Regions from separate parts of the Paraburkholderia edwinii genome, predicted to be linked through region 2. Evidence: riboswitches for the same ligand, from Rfam matches in the RefSeq annotation. Region 2 holds a riboswitch; the other holds the start of a gene.

Region 1 (3,404 bases), on a different replicon from region 2:
GGCCCAAGTACGCCGCACACCATGAACTGCGACTGCGGGAAGCCGGCTTTCAATACGTTCATCAACGGGATCGTGCCACCCTGGCCGATATAGGCGCAGTCCGCGCCGAAGTGCTGGCGCGACGCGTCGTTCAATGCGGCGCCGAGCCACGTTGCGACGTCCGGCGCGTTCCAGCCCGTCGCCGCGCCGCTGTCGGGCTTGAAAGTGACTTTCGCGTTATACGGCGGGTCGAGTTCGAGCAAGGCTTTCAGTTCGTTGACGGCCTTGCCGGCATCGACGAGCGGCGGCAGCCGCAGCGACAGCTTGAACGCGGTGCGCGGGCGCAGCACATTGCCCGCATCGGCCAGCGACGGCAGGCCGGCCGCGCCGGTCACCGCCAGCGACGGACGCCACGTGGAATTGAGCAGCGCGTCTTGCGGGTCGGTTGTGGTCGGCAGGACCTGGCGGCCGTCCTGACCGCACGCCCAGGGCATTTTCTTCCACACGTCGTCGCCGAGTATCGCTGCGGTCGCTTCGGCTTCGCGCAGACGGTCAGGCGGTATCGGGCAATGAAAGCCCTTCGGCAGCAGATTGCCGGTCGATGCGTCTTCGAGCCGCTCGAGCAGTTGCCGCATGATGCGAAAGCTCGATGGCGCGATGCCGCCGTAGGAGCCCGAATGAATGCCTTCGTCGAGTACCTGCACTTCGAGGTCGCCCGACACGAGACCGCGCAGCGACGTGGTGAGCCAGAGCTGATCGTAGTTGCCCGCGCCGGAATCGAGGCACACGACAAGACCGACCTTGCCGAGCCGGTCGCGCAGCGCGTCGACATAGGGCAGCAGGTCGTAGCTGCCCGACTCCTCGCAGGTTTCGATGAGCCCGACGCAACGCGGCCGCTCGACGCCCTGCGCGTCGAGCGCCGCAAGCGCGGTGACGCTCGCGTAGATCGCGTAGCCGTCATCGGCGCCGCCGCGGCCGTAGAGCTTGCCGTCTTCGAGCTTCGGCGTCCAGGGTCCGAGGTCGTTGCGCCAGCCCGCGAATTCCGGCTGCTTGTCGAGATGCCCGTACAGCACGATGGTTTCGGTGCTGCCCGAACGCGTTGCGGGCGCTTCGAAGAAGATCACCGGCGTGCGGCCCGACAAACGCACCACTTCGAGCTTCAGGCCACGCACCGGCTGCGTCTCGGCCCACTTCGCCGCTTCCGTGACGACGCGCTCGATATAGCCGTGCTTCTGCCAGTCGGGATCGAACGCCGGGCTCTTGGCGGGAACGGCGATGTAATCGGTCAGCGCGGGCACGATCTCGTCGTTCCATTTGCGCTCGACGAAATCGCGCAGCGTGTCGGGGTCCAGTTTTGAATGCGTGGTGGCGTCGGAAATCATCGCAGCATGTCCGGTCGGGGAAAAAACACATGATAGTCCCGATCGTGGCTAGCGCTGCAGAGGGCGGCGTCGCACTGCATCGTGTGTCTCTGCGCTGCGCGCACGGCGTATTCGCGCGACAATGGTGCATTCGCCATGCATCGTCCACCCGTCGCAATCCAATGGAGAATCTCCTCGTCCAAGGCGTCGCGGCCGTTGTCGCGCTGGCAGTCTATTTCCTGCCATCGATCATCGCCGACCGGCGCAAACGTTACGATCTGCTGACTATTGCGCTCTTCAACGCTGTGGTCGGCTGGACTGTATTCGGCTGGCTGCTCGCGCTTTACTGGGCCTTTCAGCCGAATCCGCCGAAGAACGTGGCTGGCGAAATCATCAAGTCGCGCAAGATCGTGAGCATGCGCACCTTTTCGACGATGCTCGCCGAGCGGGTGCGTCTGCGCTCGTCGCGGACGCGCCGCTAAATAGCCATACTGTTGACACGTTCGATGCGTCGGCAACAGCTGTTGTCGTGGGATAATCGTGGGGTTCGCGCAACTGGCGCTACGAGATGGATCACCATCGGGGAACGCGAACTGCGGTCTGCCGCTGGCCGGAGCCGCGAACCGCCGCGCGCCTGGGCATTGCCTCGATCTTGTCACGGAGACATGCAATGCCCGAACACACCTCTCTTCTCGCTTTCGGTTTCGTCGCACTGGGTATGGCGCTGACGCCCGGTCCGAACATGATCTACCTTGTCTCGCGCTCGATTTGCCAGGGCCGAACTGCCGGGCTGATTTCGCTCGGGGGCGTCGCGCTTGGATTTGTCGTCTATATGCTGTGCGCGGCCTTCGGCATTACCGCGTTGCTGCTGGCGGTGCCGTTCGCGTACGACGCGCTGCGCTTCGGCGGCGCGCTTTATCTGTTGTGGCTCGCATGGCAAGCGGTGAAGCCCGGCGGACGTTCGCCGTTTCAGGTGCGCACACTGCCCGCGGATAGGCCGCGCAAACTGTTTGCGATGGGCTTTGTGACCAATCTGCTGAACCCGAAAATCGCGGTGCTTTATCTTTCGCTGCTGCCGCAATTCATCGATCCGCGACACGGCAGCGTACTCGGCCAGTCGCTCGCGCTGGGTTTCGTGCAGATTGCACTCAGTATGTGCGTGAACGCTGCCGTCGCGATGACGGCGGGTTCGATTGCCGGATTTCTTGCGCGCCGGCCCACGTGGCTCGTGATCCAGCGCTGGATGATGGGAACGGTGCTGACAGGTCTCGCCGTACGAATGGCCGTGGAAGCGCGGCGCTAAGCATTCGGAAAAGCGCGTTCGGGGGTCGCGCGCCTGGTGAGTCCGCTTGGTGAGTCCACTCAGTGAAGCCACTCAGTGAGACCGCCTGGCGAATCACGCCTGATGAATCCGCTCGGTGAGTCCCCTTGATGAATCACCGTGTGGGGAGCATGACCCGAATGAACTTGTGCAGTTGCACCGAGCCCGCCGGAATCGAGCGCGGCTCGCAACGCACGTTCTCGCGATCAAAGATGTCCTGGCGCAGTTCACCGTGCTCGTCGAACCACTGGCAGACGAGCCGGTCGGCTGCCGAGCCGGCCACGGGTCCTGCGTAAGTTACCGTCATGCGCGGGCCGCCGGCCTTGAGCGTGACGACGTCGCCAACGTTGAATTGGCCGGTACGTGTCGTATCGAATGGTTTGAGAGTAGCAGTCAGCATGATGTCCCCGTTATAAGCGTAGCGTCGAGCCGTCTGATCAAACAATGCCGTAAACGCACTACCGTCGAGTCAATTGAAAGAGTGCCGCAAGATTATCAATCGGATTTTCCGCAAGCAAGCTTTTTCTAAAAAGAAAACGTTCTGTGCGAGAATTAAGCGGATTTATAAAATATTTTAGAACGGGTGTTCATTATATGGGATAGCCCGGATTACAAATCGTCGGCCTTGCACTGTAAGACTATCCCCTTGTACATGTAGGCCCGACGGCGGAACCAGCGATCACTGTAATCCTCTTCGACCGGACGATGTCATACGCGCGCCATAATCGTCGTTAACGCGGAGG
Region 2 (3,404 bases):
TTGTTTGCGCCGGCGCTTGAGCTGCTGCTTGTGCTCGCGCTTGCGACGGTGCTTGTGACCCGATCGGGCGGCCCGCGCCGCAACGCGGCGAGCACGGCCGGCGGAATCGCGGTGGGCCGCAGCGCCGCCGCATCGACACAGCCGATGCGGATCGAGCCGGTGGCGAGCAACGTGCCTTCGCGCCACGCTTCCTGCATGAAATCGACCGTTGCGCGGCCGAGCCGTTCGATCCGGCTGACGATCGCGAGCGAGTCGTCGAGGCGGGCCGGCGAACGATAGTCGAGCGCCGTGCTGCAGACGATGAAGAGCGTGCCGGTTTCGCTTGCGAGCCTGCTTTGTTCGATGCCGCAGGCGCGCAGCCATTCGGTGCGCGCGCGTTCGAAAAACTTCAGGTAGTTCGCGTAGAACACGATGCCACCGGCGTCCGTATCTTCGTAGTACACGCGAATCGGCCATGTGAAGCCGATTTCGGCGCCGGGCTTGCCCTGACTGCCAGGAGTTTTCATGTCGCGCATTTTACCGGAACCCGACAGGCTGCCTGATTTTCTGGCACACGTTTCATTCACTTTGCCCGAACCTTTCCCGAACTCTTCCCGGCGCCGTCGTGCTCAGCCGCGATGAACCGACAGGCCGGCGAACGACTGCGCAACCGGCATCAGTTCGATCGAATTGATGTTCACGTGCGCGGGGCGCGTCGCGACCCAGAAGATCGATTCGGCGATGTCTTCGGCTGTGAGCGGCTGCATGTCCTTGTAGACGCCCGCAGCCTTCGCGTCGTCGCCGCGAAAGCGCACGTTCGAGAATTCGGTGCCGCCGCACAGGCCCGGCTGGATATCGGTCACGCGCACGGCGGTGCCGGTCAGGTCAGCGCGCAGGTTCAGGCTGAACTGCGCAACGAACGCCTTGGTCGCGCCGTACACATTGCCGCCGGCATACGGCCAGCTGCTTGCAACCGAACCGAGATTGATCACATGGCCACGATTGCGCCCGACCATGCCCGGCAGCAGCGCGCGCGTGACCTGCACGAGGCCTTTGCAGTTCGTATCGATCATCGTTTCCCAGTCGTCGAGATCGGCCTTGTGGGCCGGCTCGAGGCCAAGCGCGAGCCCCGCATTGTTGACGAGCACATCGACTGCCGCAAAGCCGTCGGGCAGAGCCGCCGACAGCGCTTCCACGGCCGCGCGGTCGCGCACGTCGAGTTCGAGCGGCAGCAGGTTCTCGCCGAGTTCGCGGGCGAGGGCATCGAGGCGGTCCTTGCGGCGCGCGGTCGCGACGACCCGATGGCCGCCTTTCACAAAAGCGCGCGCGATGGCAGCGCCGAATCCGGCAGACGCCCCGGTGACAAAGACGATCATTCCAGTTTCCGGTGGGTTGAGAAAGGCGACAAGCCTACTTCCATTGCGGCCCCCGATCAACCGCGCGGCGCCGGCCGGATCGGGCAGGTTGCTCCAAGGTGCGCGGGCCGTCGCAAAGTGCGCGCAAGTAGCGAATTCGTCAGGCTTTTTTGCATTGCTGCCGGTGCCGCGGGGCCGGTTGCCTATTCGATGCGGTTCCAATACACTAACGCGCTCATCCCTGCGTGACTGGCGATAGAACCCTACGGGTTCAAGGTGGAGCAACCCACCGTGAAGCGCGGGGCTCCGTTTTGCCGTTCGCCTGGGCAGCTGTGATTCGCGCGCAATGATTTGCGTTGCGGGTTGCTGGCCTGCCTCGCGTGTGCGGCGCCTCCGTAGTCCGCATATCCAGGCTTCCAGTTTCCTGCCGCTTCGCGCGCCAGCTTGCGCGCTTTGCGCACGCCTTTCGCGTGCCGCTTTGTATGCTGTTATGCGCAAGATCGAGCGTAAAGCCACGCGCGGAATCACGGTCAACCGAACATTCTCAACGGAACGCATATGTTTGATAAAGCCCAAAGCACCATTGCGAACGTCGACCCGGAAGTCTGGCAGGCGATCGAGCAGGAAAACCACCGTCAGGAAGAGCATATCGAGCTGATCGCGTCGGAGAACTACACGAGCCCGGCCGTGATGGCCGCGCAAGGCTCGCAGCTCACGAACAAGTACGCAGAAGGCTATCCGGGCAAGCGCTATTACGGCGGTTGCGAGTATGTCGATGTCGTCGAGCAGCTCGCGATCGAGCGCGTCAAACAGCTGTTCGGGGCCGAAGCGGCGAACGTGCAGCCGAACTCGGGCTCGCAGGCGAATCAGGGCGTATTCTTCGCGATGCTCAAACCTGGCGACACGATCATGGGTATGAGCCTCGCGCATGGCGGCCATTTGACGCACGGCTCGCCGGTCAACATGTCGGGCAAGTGGTTCAACGTGGTCAGCTACGGCCTCGACGCGGCTGAAGACATCGATTACGAAGCAGCCGAGAAGCTCGCTCACGAACACAAGCCGAAGCTCATCGTCGCGGGCGCGTCCGCGTTTGCGCTGCGTATCGATTTTGAACGGCTGGCGAAGATCGCGAAGGCGGTCGGCGCATATCTGATGGTCGACATGGCGCACTACGCCGGCCTCGTTGCCGCCGGCGTCTATCCGAACCCGGTGCCGCATGCGGACTTCGTCACCACCACGACGCACAAGAGCCTGCGCGGCCCGCGCGGCGGCGTGATCCTCATGAAGGCCGAGTACGAGAAGCCGATCAACTCGGCCATTTTCCCGGGCATTCAGGGCGGTCCGCTGATGCACGTGATCGCCGCGAAGGCTGTCGCGTTCAAGGAAGCGCTGTCGCCGGAGTTCAAGGAATATCAGCAACACGTGGTCGAGAACGCTCGTGTGCTCGCCGAAACGCTCGTGAAGCGTGGCCTGCGCATCGTGTCGGGCCGTACCGAGAGCCACGTGATGCTGGTCGACCTGCGTGCGAAGCACATCACGGGCAAGGCGGCTGAAGCGGCGCTCGGCGCGGCTCATATCACGGTCAACAAGAACGCGATTCCGAACGACCCGGAAAAGCCGTTCGTGACGAGCGGCATTCGCCTCGGTTCGCCCGCCATGACGACGCGCGGCTTCGGCGTCAAGGAAGCCGAAGTGGTGGGTAACCTGATCGCCGACGTGCTCGACAATCCGGAAGACACGGCGACCATCGAGCGCGTGCGGGGGCAGGTTGCCGAGCTGACGAAGCGCTTCCCGGTCTATCGCTAGCCGATCATGCGCTGCCCGTTCTGCCGGCACGACGATACGCAGGTCGTCGACTCTCGCGTGTCCGAAGACGGCGCCGCTATCCGGCGGCGGCGCCGTTGTCCGGCTTGCGACAAGCGCTTCACCACCTACGAGCGGGTCGAGCTCGCTCTGCCGTCGGTCGTGAAGAAGGACGGCAGCCGCGTCGAGTTCGACCGCCGCAAGATCGTCTCCAGCATGAAGCTCGCGCTGCGCAAGCGGCCGGTTGCCGCCGATGCGATCGACGCC

The links. A riboswitch is a leader RNA that binds a small molecule or an ion and turns the genes downstream of it on or off. The one in region 2 is predicted to bind ZMP and ZTP.
Region 1: it holds a riboswitch for ZMP and ZTP, as region 2 does, so the genes downstream of both, KZJ38_RS34235 (LysE family translocator) here and glyA (serine hydroxymethyltransferase) in region 2, are expected to answer to the same signal.

The regions. Positions count from the first base shown of each region.
Region 1 covers NZ_CP080096.1:2,884,532-2,887,935, forward strand. Annotated here, with positions in the region: gene KZJ38_RS34225 (M20 family metallopeptidase) at 1-1,361, opposite strand, end outside; gene KZJ38_RS34230 (superinfection immunity protein) at 1,523-1,822, shown strand; ZMP/ZTP riboswitch at 1,882-1,987, shown strand; gene KZJ38_RS34235 (LysE family translocator) at 2,011-2,643, shown strand; gene KZJ38_RS34240 (YodC family protein) at 2,777-3,061, opposite strand.
Region 2 covers NZ_CP080095.1:1,158,394-1,161,797, forward strand. Annotated here, with positions in the region: gene ybgC (tol-pal system-associated acyl-CoA thioesterase) at 1-515, opposite strand, end outside; gene ydfG (bifunctional NADP-dependent 3-hydroxy acid dehydrogenase/3-hydroxypropionate dehydrogenase YdfG) at 609-1,355, opposite strand; ZMP/ZTP riboswitch at 1,570-1,669, shown strand; gene glyA (serine hydroxymethyltransferase) at 1,893-3,140, shown strand; gene nrdR (transcriptional regulator NrdR) at 3,147-3,404, shown strand, end outside.